Linked DNA regions of Magnetospirillum sp. XM-1. Each later gene encodes a partner of the first gene's protein in a complex. Links are inferred from orthologs where the notes say so. Each region holds a gene or a part of one and is shown on either strand. Other genes may lie near its edges.

Region 1 (8,627 bases):
CCCGCGCCGTCGAGGTGTTCAAGCGCAACGCCATCGACAAGGAGAGGATGGAACGCGAGGCGCAATCGGCACGCCAGCGCCAGGAGGAGGATCGGGCCTCGCGCAACATGGCGGCGTCCGAGCATGCGCAGGAGGTAAAAGCCAAGGTCGATTCCGTCGATGCCGCCACGATCGGCATCCGCATGACCGCCCAGAAGATGTCCGAACGCTCGGAACGCAGCGGCAGCCTGTCCATGGAAATGGGCGAGGCCGCCAGGATTACCAGCGAACACGCGGGCATCGTCTCGGAGGCGGCGAGACAGCTGTCGCTGGCGGTCGACGAGATCGCCCAGCAGATCAGCAGCGCCGGGGACGTTACCCGGGAGGCCGTGGCCGGCGTATCAGGCACCGCCGAGAAGATGGACGAGCTTTCCGACGTCGTGCGCTCCATCGGCGACATCGTCCACCTCATCAACGACATCGCGTCGCAGACCAACCTCCTGGCCTTGAACGCCACCATCGAGGCGGCCCGGGCCGGCGAGGCGGGAAAGGGCTTCGCGGTGGTGGCGGGCGAGGTCAAGAACCTGGCCAACCAGACGGCGCGCGCCACCGAGGACATCGGCGGCAAGGTTGCCGAGATCCAGGCCTCCACCCGGTCCATGTCGGCAAGCATCCAGGAGGTGGTTTCGGTGATCGGCACCCTGGACGGCATCTCCTCGGCCATCGCGGGGGCGATCCAGCAGCAGGACGCGTCCACCCGCGAAATCGCCAGCAATGTGGACGAGGTCGCCCATCAGGCCAACAAGGTGGCCCTGTCGGTCAGCCAGATGGCCCGGGCCTCGGCCCAGACATGCGCCGGAACGATTCGCGTGATCTGGAGCGCCAAGGACCTGACCCAGATCGTTGATGGGCTGACCGGCGAGACGGAGAAATTCATCCTTCGCCTCAACGACGAGGCGCAGGCGTAGAAACAGGCGTTGACGCCGGCCGAAGCGGCGGCGGCAGGCGATGCCTGCGGCCGCTCAAAGAGCCACGTATTGAAGGCTTGGTGGGCGGTGACGGGATCGAACCGCCGACCCTCTCGGTGTAAACGAGATGCTCTGCCAGCTGAGCTAACCGCCCCACAGGCAGGTTCTAGGACGCTCTCGGGTTTTGGGCAAGCCCCCAAAACCAAACCGGCCGCCCCTTCGGGCGGCCGGCGCAATGTACTTTTGAAGGGGCAGCCTTACTGGATGCCGTCCTTCAGGCCCTTGCCAGCCTTGAACTTCGGCTGCTTGGAGGCCGGAATCTTGATCTTTTCGCCGGTGCGGGGATTGCGGCCCTCGGACGCCGCGCGCGACGCGACGGCGAAAGTGCCGAAACCGACCAGACGAACCTCATCGCCGCCCTTCAGCGCGGAGGTGATGGCTTCGAAAACACCGTCCACGGCCTTAGCCGCATCGGCCTTGGACAGACCAGCGGCGCCAGCCACGGCCGTCACGAGATCGTTCTTGTTCACCTGAGGACCCCCTTCGTTATACCGACATTGATAGCCGGCAATACCGCCTATCGAATTAGACAGCCGTCAGTCTAATTCAGCCTATCGGATAGCGTCAATGCGCAATCGCCGAGAAATGGCGGATTTGCTGGCATCCACGCCCCTGGCGCCCTCGACTCACATATGCAAAACCGGCGATTCCCGAGGGAATACGCCGGTTTTAACTAGGGAAATGCCCTTATTGCGCTCAGTGGGTGACCAATCCGCCGGCCACAGCCTCGCCGTCCTTGGCCGGCTTGGCTTCGGCCACGTCGTCGGGCTCGTCCCACTCGATGGCCACCGGCTTGCGGACCAGGGCCAGGGACAGAACCTCGTCGGCGGTAGCCACCGGGATGATGTCCAGGCCCTTCTTCACGTTGTCGGGAATCTCGGCCAGGTCCTTCTCGTTCTCCTTGGGGATGAGAACGGTCTTGATGCCGCCGCGCAACGCCGCCAGCAGCTTTTCCTTCAGGCCCCCGATGGGCAGCACCCGGCCGCGCAGCGTGATCTCGCCGGTCATGGCCACGTCGCGGCGGACCGGAATGCCGGTCAGCACGGAGACGATGGTGGTGCACATGGCGACGCCGGCCGAGGGGCCGTCCTTGGGCGTGGCGCCCTCGGGCACGTGGACGTGGATGTCGCGCTTCTCGAACACGGTGGGCTTGATCCCTAAGCTGACCGAGCGCGAGCGCACGTAGGAGCGGGCCGCCTGCACGGATTCCTGCATGACGTCGCCCAGCTTGCCGGTGTGGCTGAAGGTGCCCTTGCCCGGCATGCTGACCGCCTCGATGGTCAGCAGCTCGCCGCCCACCTCGGTCCAGGCCAGACCGGTGACCACGCCGACCAGATCCTGTTCCTCCACCTCGCCGAAGCGGTAGCGGTGGATGCCGGCGTACTTTTCCAGGTTGCGGGGCGTGACGGCGACCTTGGTCTTGCGGGTCGAGACGATCTCCTTGACCGCCTTGCGGGCCAGATTGGCCAGTTCGCGCTCCATGTTGCGCACGCCCGCCTCGCGGGTGTAGTAGCGCACGATGTGACGCAGCGCCTCGTCCGAGATGGACCACTCGCCCTTCTTCAAGCCGGCGGCCTTGATCACCTTGGGCAGCAGGTGGCGCTTGGAGATTTCCACCTTCTCGTCCTCGGTGTAGCCGGACAGGCGGATGATCTCCATGCGGTCCAGCAGCGGCTGGGGCATGCGCATGGTATTGGCGGTGGTCACGAACATCACGTCGGAGAGGTCGTAATCCACCTCCAGGTAATGGTCGTTGAAGGTGGCGTTCTGCTCGGGATCCAGCACCTCGAGCAGCGCGGAAGCCGGATCGCCGCGCCAGTCGGCGCCCAGCTTGTCGATCTCGTCGAGGAGGAACAGCGGATTGGACGACTTGGCCTTCTTCATGCCCTGGACGACCTTGCCGGGCATGGAGCCGATATAGGTACGGCGGTGGCCGCGCACCTCGGCCTCGTCACGGACGCCGCCCAGGCTCATGCGCACGAAGTTGCGCCCCGTGGCCTTGGCGATGGACTTGCCGAGCGAGGTCTTGCCCACGCCGGGCGGGCCGACCAGGCACAGGATGGGCCCCCGCACCTTGTCGGTGCGGATCTGCACCGCGAGATATTCGAGGATGCGTTCCTTGACCTTCTCCAGGCCGTAATGGTCGGCGTTGAGCACCGATTCCGCCAGCTTGACGTCCTTCTTGACCTTGGTCCGCTTCTTCCACGGAATGGTCAGCAGCCAGTCGAGGTAGTTGCGCACCACGGTGGCCTCGGCCGACATGGGGCTCATGGACTTGAGCTTCTTCAGCTCGGCCATGGCCTTCTCGCGGGCCTCGACGGTCAGCTTGGTCTTGGCGATGCGCTCTTCCAGCTCGGCGGTCTCGTCCTTGCCGTCGTCGCCCTCGCCCAGCTCCTTCTGAATGGCCTTCAGCTGCTCGTTCAGATAGTACTCGCGCTGAGTCTTTTCCATCTGCCGCTTGACGCGGTTGCGGATCTTCTTTTCCACCTGAAGGACGCCGATCTCGCCCTCCATGTAGGAATAGACCCGCTCGAGCCGCTCGGAGACCACCTCGATCTCGAGGAGTTCCTGCTTCTCGGCGATCTTCAGCGCCAGATGGGACGCCACGGTGTCGGCCAGCTTGGCCGAATCCTCGATCTGATTGACCGAGACCAGCACCTCGGGCGGAATCTTCTTGTTGAGCTTGATGTACTGCTCGAACTGGCTGACCACCGAGCGCGACAGCGCCTCCAGCTCCTGCTGGTCGCCTTCACGCTCGTCCACCACCTCGGCGGTGGCCTGGAAGAAATTCTCGTTGTCGGTAAAGCCGGTGATCTTGGCGCGCTTGCCGCCCTCGACCAGCACCTTGACGGTGCCGTCGGGCAGCTTGAGCAGCTGCAGCACGGTAGACACGGTGCCCACCGAATAGATGTCCTCGGTGGTGGGGTCGTCCTGGGCGGCGTTCTTCTGGGCGACCAGCAGGATCTGCTTGTCTTCCCGCATCACGTCTTCCAGCGCCCGCACGGATTTCTCCCGGCCGACGAACAGCGGGACGATCATGTGGGGGAAGACGACGATGTCCCGGAGCGGAAGGACGGGAAAAACATCGCCAGGAGGGGTATCGACCATGCTGCCTCATTCACGCCGGCGGGCCACCCAACTGGGCCGGCCCGTCTTTGTACTGTCACGTTACAGGCTCTAGCTGGGGCGGACTCCCCCCGTCGTCAAGCCATGTCCGACGATTCTAGTGTCTTGTCGGGGGTGTCCGCAATGCAGATTTTGGCCTTAGGCCGATGCGGAACACTAGGAATTGTGTGAAAAGCGACGGGCGGGCCCCCTGATCAGGGGAACCCGCCCGTTTTTTCACGCTTCGAACCGAATTTAAGCGCTGGCGCCGGTGTCCTCGCGCCGTTCGGCGTAGATGTAGAGCGGCTTGGCGCGGCCCTCCACCACTTCCTTGTTGATCACCACCTCGTCCACGGCGTCAAGGCCGGGCAGGTCGAACATGGTGTCGAGCAGAATGCTTTCCATGATGGAGCGCAGGCCGCGGGCACCGGTCTTGCGGGCGATGGCCTTTTCCGAGATGGCCTTCAGCGCGTCGTCGGAGAAGGTGAGACGGGTGTCCTCCATCTCGAACAGGCGCTGGTACTGCTTGACCAGGGCGTTCTTGGGCTTGGACAGGATGTCGATCAGGGCGTCGACGTCCAGATCCTCGAGCGTCGCCAGAACCGGCAGACGGCCGACGAATTCCGGGATCAGGCCGAACTTCAGCAGATCCTCGGGCTCGACCTCGCGCAGGATTTCGCCGGTGCGCCGCTCGTCCGGGCCGCGCACGTCGGCGCCAAAGCCGATGGAGGTACCCCGGCCTCTGCTGCCGATGATCTTCTCCAGCCCGGCGAAGGCGCCGCCACAGATGAACAGGATGTTGGTGGTGTCCACCTGCAGGAATTCCTGCTGCGGATGCTTGCGCCCACCCTGGGGCGGCACCGAGGCGACGGTGCCTTCCATGATCTTCAGCAGGGCCTGCTGCACGCCCTCGCCCGACACGTCGCGGGTGATGGACGGGTTGTCGGACTTGCGGCTGATCTTGTCCACTTCGTCGATGTAGACGATGCCGCGCTGGGCCCGCTCGACATTGTATTCGGCGGCCTGCAGCAGCTTGAGGATGATGTTCTCCACGTCCTCGCCCACGTAACCGGCCTCGGTCAGCGTGGTGGCGTCGGCCATGGTGAAGGGCACGTCGAGGATGCGGGCCAGGGTCTGGGCCAGCAGGGTCTTGCCGCAGCCGGTGGGGCCGATCAGCAGGATGTTGGACTTGGCCAGCTCGACTTCGTTGTTCTTGCCGCCGTGCTGCAGGCGCTTGTAGTGGTTGTGGACGGCGACCGACAGCACCTTCTTGGCATGGCCCTGGCCGATGACGTAGTCATCGAGCACCTGGCAGATGTCCTTGGGGGTCGGCACGCCATCGCGCGAGCGGACCATGTGGGTCTTGTGCTCTTCGCGGATGATGTCCATGCACAGCTCGACGCATTCATCGCAGATGAACACGGTCGGCCCGGCGATAAGCTTCCTCACCTCGTGCTGGCTCTTGCCGCAGAACGAGCAGTAGAGGGTGTTCTTGGAATCGCCGCTAGAGGACTTGGTCATCGAAACTCCATTGGATCAAAACGGCCGCATCGCACCCGCGAAATCATGTTAGACACAGCCCGCCACGCCAGACAACGACAATTCTGCCTGAACCGCATAAGCAAACGGCCGGGCGGGTTCCGTTCAGGAACCGGCCCGGCCGCTGTCGCGTGAACGGACGTCAGGAAGCGCTGTCGCCCTCGGCGGCGGGACGCTTGTTCACCACCTCGTCGATCAGGCCGAATTCCTTGGCCTCCTCGGCGGTCATGAACTTGTCGCGTTCCATCACCTTCTCGATGACGTCCAGCGGCTGGCCGGTGTGCTGAACATAGATGTTGTTCAGCCGGGCGCGCAGCGCAAGGATCTCGCGGGCCTGGATCTCGATATCGGTGGCCTGGCCCTGGGCGCCGCCCGACGGCTGGTGAACCATGATGCGGGCGTTGGGCAGGGAGAAACGCTTGCCCTTCTCGCCGGCGGTCATCAGCAGCGAGCCCATGGAGGCCGCCTGGCCGATGCACACGGTGGAGACGTGCGGACGGATGTACTGCATGGTGTCGTACATGGCCAGGCCCGACGTCACCACGCCGCCCGGCGAGTTGATGTAGAAGGCGATGTCCTTGTTGGGATTCTCGGATTCCAGGAACAACAGCTGGGCGCAGATCAGGCTGGCGACCTCGTCGTACACCTGTCCGGTCAGGAAGATGATCCGCTCCTTCAGCAGGCGCGAATAGATGTCGTAGGACCGCTCGCCCCGGTTGGTCTGCTCGACCACCATGGGAACCAGGGTGTTCATGTACAGGTCGATCGGGTCTCTTTCGCGCATGTTCCGTCCTTCATGGATTTGGCAACGGCGGGGGCGGACGCCGAGGAAATTGGCCGCCCGCGATATTCATATGGTGAATATCGCGGGCATTGCACGTCGGGTCGAGACCTATTCGGCCGCCTTCTTCTTGGCGGCGGCCTTCTTCTTCGGCTTGGCCGGGGCGTCGCCCTCGGCGGAAGCCTCGTCGGGGTCCTTGCGCAGGTCGTCCACCGACACTTCCTTGTCGGTGATCTTGGCCAGCTCCAGGATGAAATCGACCACCTTCTCCTCGTAGAGGGGAGCGCGCAGCGATTCCAGGGCTTCGGTGTTCTTCTGGTAGTACTGCAGCACCAGATGCTCCTGGCCGGGGTAGCGGCGGGCTTCCATCATGATGCCGCGGTTCAGGTCTTCCTGGGTCACGTTGATCTCGTTGACCCGGCCGACCTCGGCCAGCAGCAGGCCCAGGCGCACGCGGCGCTCGGCCAGGGTGCGGTACTCGGCCTTCAGCTCGTCCTCGGACTTGGCGGCGTCGGCGGGGTCCTGGCGGCCGGCTTCCTTATCGGACTCGACCTGCTTCCAGATGGCCTCGAACTCGGCGTCCAGCATGCCCGGGGGCACCTGGAAGTCGTGACCCGCCGACAGCGCGTCCAGCAGGGCGCGCTTCAGCTTCATGCGCGACACGCCGTCCAGCTCGCGGGCGATTTCCTCGCGGATGGCGGTCTTGAGCGCGTCGAGGCTTTCCAGGCCGACCGACTTGGCCAGCTCGTCGTCCACGGCGGCGGCCTTGGGGGCGCGCACTTCCTTGACCTTGACCTCGAACAAAGCGGGCTTGCCGGCCAGGGATTCGTTGCCGTAACCCTCGGGGAAGGTCACGTTGACCTCGACGTCCGACTCGGCCTTCTTGCCGACCAGCTGGTCCTCGAAGCCCGGAATGAAGGTGTTGGAGCCCAGCTTCAGCGAGTAGCCCTCGGCGGTGCCGCCGGGGAACGCTACGCCGTCAACCTTGCCCACGAAGTCGATGACGACCACGTCGCCCGACTTGGACGCGCGCTTGACCGCCTCGGAGGTCTCGTTGCGCTCGGCGATCTTGGCCAGGGCGTCGTCCACCTCGGCGTCCGGCACCACGGCCTTGTCGCGCACCAGGTTGATGGTGCCGAAATCCATGGTCTTGATCTCGGGCAGCACTTCCACCGCCACGGTGAACTCCAGGTCCGAGCCTTCCTCGTACTTGGTGATCTCGATCTTGGGCTGCATGGCCGGACGCAGGTTGCCGTCAGTGATGGCCTTGCCGGCGCCGTCGTTGACGGCGTTCTCCAGAATCTCGCCCATCACCGCGCCGCCGTACTTCTTGCGCACGATGGTCATGGGCACCTTGCCGGGGCGGAAGCCCGGCATGGCCACGTTGCGGGCGATCTCCGCCAGCTTGTCCTGCATCCGGGTTTCCAGTTGCTGGGCGGGAACGACGACCTTGAATTCGCGCTTCAGGCCTTCGGCATTGATCTCGGTTACCTGCATCAGTCTATCGCCAATCGAATCGAGTGAGTTGAAATCGCTGCTCCCGCCAGACGGCCTGCTTTAAGCGGCGGCGGCGGCGGTGGCTGGTGCGGGCGAAGGGACTTGAACCCCCATGGCTTGCGCCGCTGGAACCTAAATCCAGTGTGTCTACCAATTCCACCACGCCCGCACGGCCAAACACGCCGGCTGCCTTCGCGCGCGCAAATGCGCGCCCTGGGGCCGCCCCGTCGGGAGGGTCCTGTCTATAGCATGTTCGTTTCCAGGGAAACAGGGAAAAGCCGCAAGCTCCTTTCCACCGGGCTTCGGGCAAGAAAAAAGTCGAGTCGCCCGATCCGCCTCTGGCCGGAATCGATTTGAAAGCCTTCCCCCCCTGCCTCATACTCGCTGTCTACGTATTATTGGGGATCAGGTGGCAAAATGAACCTCGACCGCACTTCAAGCATCGCCTTTCTGCAGATCGACGAAGAGACCAAGCGCGCATTGCGGGAATTCCGCGATATCTTGGCGCGACATATCGACGGGGTTCTCGATACCTTCTACCGCCATGTCAGCAACAATCCGGCGACCGCCAAGATGTTCGCCAACCCCGAGCGCATGGCCCACGCCCGCTCCATGCAGAAGAAGCATTGGATGGAAAGCGTGTTCCTCGGCCAGTTCGACGACCGCTACTTCGCCCAGGTCACCGAGATCGGCAAGGT
Region 2 (7,383 bases), 1.5 Mb from region 1 along the record:
TCCGGCTGCCGAACAGGCGGGTGCCTCGCACCCGCCTTTATTGTTGCCCGCTCGGCGGCGGCGCGACACGGAATTTTAAAAACAAACGGCCCCGGAGGTTTCCCTCCGGGGCCGCTGTTCAAGCGATCGAGCAGAAAACTACTCGACGATCTTGGCAACCACGCCGGCGCCGACGGTACGGCCGCCTTCGCGGATGGCGAAGCGCAGGCCCTGGTCCATGGCGATCGGGGCGATCAGGGTCACGTGCATCTTCACGTTGTCGCCCGGCATCACCATCTCGGTGCCTTCCGGCAGCTCGACGACGCCGGTGACGTCAGTGGTGCGGAAGTAGAACTGCGGACGATAGTTGGTGAAGAACGGAGTGTGACGGCCGCCCTCTTCCTTGGTCAGAACGTAGGCCTCGGCCTCGAACTTGGTGTGGGGCGTGATGGAACCCGGAGCCGCCAGAACCTGGCCGCGCTCCACGTCCTCGCGCTTGGTGCCGCGCAGCAGGGCGCCGATGTTGTCGCCGGCCTCACCCTGATCGAGCAGCTTGCGGAACATTTCCACGCCGGTGCAGGTGGTCTTGACGGTCGCCTTGATGCCGACGATCTCGACTTCCTCGCCAACCTTCACCACGCCACGCTCGACGCGGCCGGTCACCACGGTGCCGCGGCCCGAGATCGAGAACACGTCTTCGATCGGCATCAGGAACGGCTTGTCCTTGGGACGCTCCGGCTGCGGGATGTAGGCGTCGACTTCGGCCATCAGCTTCAGGATGGCGTCGCGGCCGATCTCCGGCTGCTTGTCTTCCAGGGCGCACAGCGCCGAGCCCTTGACGATCGGAATGTCGTCGCCGGGGAAGTCATACGAGCTCAGCAGCTCGCGCACTTCCAGCTCGACCAGATCCAGCAGCTCGGGATCGTCGACCATGTCGCACTTGTTCATGAACACCACCAGGGCGGGCACGCCGACCTGACGGGCCAGCAGGATGTGCTCGCGGGTCTGGGGCATGGGGCCGTCGGCGGCCGACACCACCAGGATGGCGCCGTCCATCTGCGCCGCGCCGGTGATCATGTTCTTCACATAGTCGGCGTGGCCGGGGCAGTCCACGTGGGCGTAGTGGCGGTTGCTGGTCTCGTACTCGACGTGGGCGGTCGAGATGGTGATGCCACGGGCCTTCTCTTCCGGCGCCTTGTCGATCTGGTCGTAGGCGGTGAAGGTGGCGCCGCCGGTCTCGGCCAGGATCTTGGTGATCGCCGCGGTCAGCGAGGTCTTGCCATGGTCAACGTGACCGATGGTCCCGATGTTGCAGTGAGGCTTGTTACGCTCGAATTTAGCCTTAGCCATCGTATCTTACTCCGTCCTCGATAGGTGTCGAATTAGCCGGCCAGCTTCGCGCGGATCTCGTCCGACACGTTCTGGGGCACTTCCGAATAGTGGTCGAATGTCATGCTGTACTGCGCCCGGCCCTGGGACATGGAACGCAGGGTGTTCACGTAGCCGAACATGTTGGCCAGCGGCACCATGGCGGTGATCACGCGGGCGTTGCCGCGCTGGTCCATGTCGTTGACCTGGCCGCGACGGCTGTTCAGATCGCCGATCACGTCACCCAGGTAATCCTCGGGGGTGACGACCTCGACCTTCATCATCGGCTCGAGCAGCTTCGGACCGGCCTTAGCGATGCCCTCACGGAAGGCGGCGCGCGAGGCGATTTCGAAGGCGAGAACCGACGAGTCGACGTCGTGGTAGGCACCGTCGGTCAGGGTGGCCTTGAAGTCGATCAGCGGGAAGCCGGCGATGACGCCGTTATCCATGGCCGAGCGGATGCCCTTGTCCACGCCGGGGACGTATTCCTTGGGCACCGAACCGCCGATGACCTTGTTCTCGAAGACGTAACCGGCGCCCTTCTCGGCGGGCTCGAACTTGATCTTGACGCGGGCGAACTGGCCCGAGCCACCGGTCTGCTTCTTGTGGGTGTAGTCGACCTCGTAGACCTTGGAGATGGTCTCGCGGTAGGCCACCTGCGGAGCGCCCACATTGGCTTCCACCTTGAACTCGCGCTTCATGCGGTCCACGAGGATTTCTAGATGCAGTTCGCCCATGCCCTTGATCACGGTCTGGCCGGATTCGGCATCGGAGGTGACGCGGAACGAGGGATCCTCGGCGGCCAGACGAGCCAGGGCGATGCCCATCTTCTCCTGGTCGGCCTTGGACTTGGGCTCCACGGCGACTTCGATGACGGGCTCGGGGAACTCCATGCGCTCGAGCACCACCAGCGAACTGGGGGTCGGATCGCACAGGGTGTCACCGGTGGTGGTGTCCTTCAGACCGGCGAAGGCGACGATGTCGCCGGCGCGGGCTTCCTTGATTTCCTCACGCGAGTTGGCGTGCATCAGCAGCATACGGCCGACGCGCTCGCGCTTGTCCTTCACGGTGTTCTGGATGTAGCTGCCCGAGTCCACGACGCCCGAATAGACGCGCACGAAGGTCAGCGAACCCACGAAGGGGTCGTTCATGATCTTGAACGCCAGACCGGCGAAGGGCTCGTCGTCGGTGGAGTGCTTGGCGATCTCGTCCTCGGTGCCGTACTTCACGCCCTTGATGGCGGGAATGTCGACCGGGGCCGGCAGGTAGTCGATGACGGCGTCGAGCAGGGGCTGCACGCCCTTGTTCTTGAACGCCGAGCCGCACAGCACCGGCACGAAGGTGCGCGAGATGGTGCCCTTGCGGATGCAGGCCTTCAGCACGTCCATGGAGGGCTCTTCGCCGCCCAGGTACTGCTCCATGGCCGCGTCGTCCATCTCCACCGCGGTCTCGATGAGCTGGGCGCGGTATTCGGCGGCCTTCTCGACGAGGTCGGCGGGAATCGGCTGGTCGGAGAACTCGGCGCCCAGGCTTTCGTCCTTCCAGATCACCGCGACGTTGCGCAGCAGGTCGACGATGCCGACGTAGTTGCTCTCTTCGCCGATGGGCAGGTGCATGACCAGCGGACGGGCGCCCAGGCGGTCAACGATCATATCGACGCAGCGATAGAAGTTGGCGCCGATGCGGTCCATCTTGTTGACGAAGCAAATGCGCGGCACGCCGTACTTGTCGGCCTGACGCCACACGGTCTCGGACTGGGGCTCGACGCCCGCCACCGAGTCGAACACGGTCACGGCGCCGTCGAGCACGCGGAGCGAACGCTCCACCTCGATGGTGAAGTCCACGTGGCCGGGGGTGTCGATGATGTTGACGCGGTGATCACGCCAGAACGCGGTGGTCGCGGCCGAGGTGATGGTGATGCCGCGCTCCTGCTCCTGCTCCATCCAGTCCATGGTGGCGGTGCCTTCGTGCACTTCGCCAATCTTATAGGACTTGCCGGTGTAGTAGAGGATGCGTTCGGTGGTGGTCGTCTTACCGGCATCGATGTGGGCCATGATGCCGATGTTGCGATACTTATCGAGAGGCGTGGTACGAGCCATGATGGATCCGGTCTCCTACCAGCGGTAATGCGAGAAGGCCTTGTTGGCCTCCGCCATACGGTGGGTGTCTTCGCGCTTCTTGACGGCGGCGCCACGGTTGTTGGCGGCGTCCAGGAGCTCACCGGACAGGCGGTCGATCATGGTGGTCTCGGAACGCTTGCGCGAGTAATCGATCAGCCAGCGGATGGCCAGGGCCTGACGGCGATCGGAACGCACTTCGACGGGCACCTGGTAGGTGGCGCCGCCGACGCGGCGGGAACGCACTTCCAGGGCGGGCTTGACGTTGTCGAGAGCCTCGTGGAACACCTTCAGCGGGTCCTGGCCGGTCTTGGCCTGGATCTTGTCGAGGGCGCCATAGACGATGGCTTCGGCGGCGGACTTCTTGCCGTCGAGCATCAGGCAGTTCATGAACTTGGCGACGACATAGTCGTGAAACTTGGCGTCGGGGGTGATTTCGCGCTTTTCAGCGGCGTGACGACGAGACATCTGATGAACTCCTTACTTCGGACGCTTCGCGCCGTACTTCGAACGACGCTGACGGCGATCCTTGACGCCCTGGGTATCGAGCGTGCCGCGGATGATGTGGTAGCGGACACCCGGCAAGTCCTTCACACGACCGCCGCGGATCATCACCACCGAGTGTTCCTGAAGGTTGTGACCTTCGCCCGGAATGTACGAGGTAACCTCGAAACCGTTGGTCAGGCGCACGCGGGCGACCTTACGAAGCGCCGAGTTCGGCTTCTTCGGAGTGGTCGTGTACACGCGAGTGCAAACGCCGCGCTTCTGCGGGCAGGCCTCCATGGCGGGGACCTTGTTGCGCGCCGCCACGGGCTGGCGCGGCTTACGGATCAATTGATTGATCGTGGGCATTCAGTCACTTTCCCTTCACACAGGTCCCTTGACGAAAACCAGAAGAAAACCCGCCGGCAGTTCCCCGCCGGGGTTTTCTTGCGGTTCGGTCGCCGACCTGTTCGGCGTTGTCATCAGTGTTTCGCAAGCCTCGGGACAACGAAAACCGTCCAGGCGGACGGATGCCGGTCCCCCGAGAAGCGCGCATCCTATTTATCCGCCTGCCCCCCGTCAAGCGAAAGAGTCGGGAAGATCTCCGCCCGGTCCCGACGCATCGGGGCCGGGCCAGGCGCAAGGCGCCGCGCCGCTTATGCGGCTAAAGCCGAGCGTGCTTTACGGCACGCGCCCGGCGCCCGAGAGGCTAATGAGATTCAATCGCGGCGAGTCGAATCTTGGTAACCTTTCCATGCTATGGTGAGGATGGTTCCGTCTTCCGAGGTTCGCCATGCAAACCCCGAACTCCGACATCACCGGCTCCATATCCATCGAGACGCCCAGCCGGTCGGGGCGCGTGATGTCGGGCATCAAGGAGGCCGCCGACAGCACCGGCGTGTCGTTCGGCTATCTCCTCGCCCAGGCCACCCAGGAAAGCGGCCTCGACCCCCATGCCCGCAACACCAAGTCCTCGGCGTCGGGGCTGTTCCAGTTCACCGCCGGCACCTGGCTGGACATGGTCAAGCGCCACGGCGCCAAGCACGGGCTGGAAGACGCCGCCGAGTCCATCGTCAAGGGCGCCGACGGGCGTCTGGACGTGCCCGACAAGGCCATGAAGAAGGCCATCCTGGATTTGCGCAAGGATCCCAAGTTGTCGTCGCTGATGGCCGCCGAGTTCGCCAAGGACAACGCCAAGACGCTGGAGAAGCGCCTGGGGCGCGAGGCCACAGCGTCGGACCTCTACCTCGCCCATTTCCTGGGGGCGTCCGGAGCAGCCCGGGTGATCGAGGGCATGGAGGACAATCCCAGGCACTCGGCCCGCCACCTGCTGCCCGACGCCGCCCGCGCCAACCCCGAGGTGTTCAACAAGGCGCGCACCGTGGCTGGCCTTTATAAGAGTGTGCAGGCCCGCTTCAAGACCGCGCTGGGCGACGACGCCGATGCCGCCCACGAACCGGCCATCGAATCCGGCAATCCGCAGCTGGCGGCGCTGCGTCCCGTGGCGCGGCCCGAATCCCCGCCCGCCTCCACTCCCACCGAGACCGCTCTCACCCAGGTGGTGCAGGCGGTGGCGCCGGTCACCCAGGCGGCGGTGCGGACCGTGTCGCCTTCGGATTTCGCCAGCGCGCTGCAGCCCGACAGCCCCTTCTTCCCCACCGCCATCCCCCCCGCCCCCACCGGCGCCAGCCGGCCGCAGACGGTATCGCTGCGCGACATCGTCGAATCCATCAAGGCGGGCGGAGACGTTTAGGCAGGCGGCTAAAACACCCGCCAGGAATGACTGAAGGCGGCCGACAATCCCATTCCGATCAGCCAAAGCGGAAGCGGCAGGTTGACGATGGGCAAATACCAGCCGCATTCCCGGAAGGTCAGCCGGTCGAGGATCGAGGCTTCCCCCACCAGTTGGACTCCGGCGGAATTGACCCATTGGTAATGGGTGGTGCGCAGCCGCAGGCCCAAATCCACCAGTCCGATCACGCCGGGACCGAGGGCGGCGGCCATCGTGGCGGCCATGGGCCAGGGCGGGCTCGACGCCCAGGCCAGCCCGAAGACGACGGCGAAATAAAGCAACACCAGCGGCAGCCATCGGGGAATGCCGATGCCCACCGGCCCCAGGCCCAGGGGGATGAACGAGCCGTCCCGCCCGACGCGCCGCGTCTTCACCGGAAGAAATCCTCGGCCGCGATGGCGAAGTTCAGGCCGTCGGCGTCGCGGATGTGGAAGGTGGTGATGCCCACCAGATTGCCCGACGAGTCGAACAGGCCGCCCCCTGACGAGCCCTGCGAGATGGGCGCCGAGGTCTGGACGTAGCGGGTCGCCTTGACCTGCCGCAATCCGGAGATCAACCCCTGCCCCAGGGTCGCCTCCAGGCCCTTGGGCGAGCCGATGGAATAGACGGTCTCGCCCACCCGCAGATCGTCCCAGGCCCGGATGCCCGGCGCGGCGGAAAGCCGTCCCGGCGACACGGTCATCTGGCAGCGGTCGGAGGCCGGGTCGCCCCCCGACGGCGTGGCCCGCAGGGTCTGATTTCCCTGGCGCAGCAGGATCACGGACATTTCATCGATGACATGGCAATTGGTCACCACGGTGCGTTCGTCCATGGCCACCGCCGAACCGAAGCGGCCCTTGCGCGCCTTCAACTCCTCCTCGGTGCGGGCGGCCACCACCACGTAGACCGAGCGGCCGACGGTGGCGAAGACCTCCTCGGCCCCCAGGCGCGAGCGGCCCGCCGGCCGCTGCAGGGTACCGGGCAGCGGCCGCCACTCGGGAATGCGCGACGCCGCCGCCGAGCCGAAACCGGCCGGGCTGACGCCGACGGCGGCCGGCGCGTCCACGGGTCCCTGGCGGTCCGGAATCCGTCCCGGCCGCCAGGCGGCGGCGGCCTCCTCCACCTGGGCGCGCAGGTCGGCGGCCAGATTGCGGGCCAGGTCTCCGCGCAGGAAATAGGCCTCGGAGGTGCAGTCGCGGTAATGGAAGCGTGCGTCGAACAGCGGATGGTCGTCGGGCGACTGCTCGGAACGGCCGGCCAGACCGGCGACGGTGGCCCAATAGAGGGCCTGGGAGCGATTCTTCTCCACCCAGCCGCCGCGATCGTGGCCGTGGGCCAGACGCAACTGGGCCAGGCAATTGCCCTCCGCCGCCAGACCGTTATAGAGGTCGGCCGCCAGGGCCGGCTCCTCCGTCTCAGCCAGCACGGCGCGGACCAGGCGGGCCCAGGCAGCCCCACCCGCCACCGCCTTGGCCAGATAGGTCCGGGCCTTGGCCGGATCCTTGGGCGTGCCGCGCCCGTACCAATGGGCGTCGAACAGCCGCCGCAGGGCCTGTCCGTCGCCGCCGGCGGCGGCCTGCTCCCACCACGACAGGGCGGCGGCCGGGTCATAATGGCGCTGGGTCGGGTCGCCCATCACGTCGCCGAGCAGCCGGGCGGCGACGA

Evidence for each region.
Region 2: the proteins of tig (region 1) and rpsG are in contact, whole or in part, in a crystal structure (PDB 3GTY), measured with the Thermotoga maritima proteins. The link is inferred for Magnetospirillum sp. XM-1 from one-to-one orthologs. Residues at the interface, in WP_004081061.1 of Thermotoga maritima: Glu122, Val124, Val129, Leu130, Tyr133, Glu188, Gly259, Ile262, Tyr263, Glu266, Ser270, Glu273, Gln274, Glu277, Arg308, Gln311, Ile312, Ser315, Tyr316, Glu325, Arg329, Arg336, Leu363, Phe366, Trp367, Arg373, Leu377, Arg381, Leu384, Glu387; in WP_004081843.1 of Thermotoga maritima: Lys34, Lys52, Lys55, Glu59, Arg62, Gln63, Glu66, Asn67, Lys69, Val71, Arg95, Ala109, Lys110, Lys111, Gly112, Arg113, Pro114, Glu117, Glu121, Ile124, Ala125, Tyr127, Asn128, Asn129, Thr130, Gly131, Lys135, Asp139, Arg142, Met143.

What each region holds. Positions count from the first base shown.
Region 1 is NZ_LN997848.1:3,633,948-3,642,574, forward strand. The notes cover bases 5,737-8,627. They hold tig (trigger factor), read right to left. Parts: upstream 7,930-8,627; coding sequence 6,544-7,929; downstream 5,737-6,543. Other genes in these bases: clpP (ATP-dependent Clp endopeptidase proteolytic subunit ClpP), read right to left, coding at 5,794-6,435; XM1_RS16865 (globin-coupled sensor protein), read left to right, coding at 8,347-8,627. Outside these bases: XM1_RS16825 (methyl-accepting chemotaxis protein), read left to right, coding at 1-947; XM1_RS16835 (HU family DNA-binding protein), read right to left, coding at 1,205-1,477; lon (endopeptidase La), read right to left, coding at 1,704-4,115; ATP-dependent Clp protease ATP-binding subunit ClpX, read right to left, coding at 4,368-5,633. UniProt on the Bacillus subtilis protein: Involved in protein export. Acts as a chaperone by maintaining the newly synthesized protein in an open conformation. Functions as a peptidyl-prolyl cis-trans isomerase.
Region 2 is NZ_LN997848.1:2,097,288-2,104,670, reverse strand. What follows is about bases 2,198-5,051. They hold rpsG (30S ribosomal protein S7), read right to left. Parts: upstream 3,933-5,051; coding sequence 3,462-3,932; downstream 2,198-3,461. Other genes in these bases: XM1_RS09755 (transglycosylase SLT domain-containing protein), read left to right, coding at 4,741-5,051; rpsL (30S ribosomal protein S12), read right to left, coding at 3,945-4,316; fusA (elongation factor G), read right to left, coding at 2,198-3,446. Also shown: tuf (elongation factor Tu), read right to left, coding at 139-1,329; more of fusA, read right to left, coding at 1,362-2,197; more of XM1_RS09755, read left to right, coding at 5,052-5,700; XM1_RS09750 (hypothetical protein), read right to left, coding at 5,709-6,113; XM1_RS09745 (trypsin-like peptidase domain-containing protein), read right to left, coding at 6,110-7,383.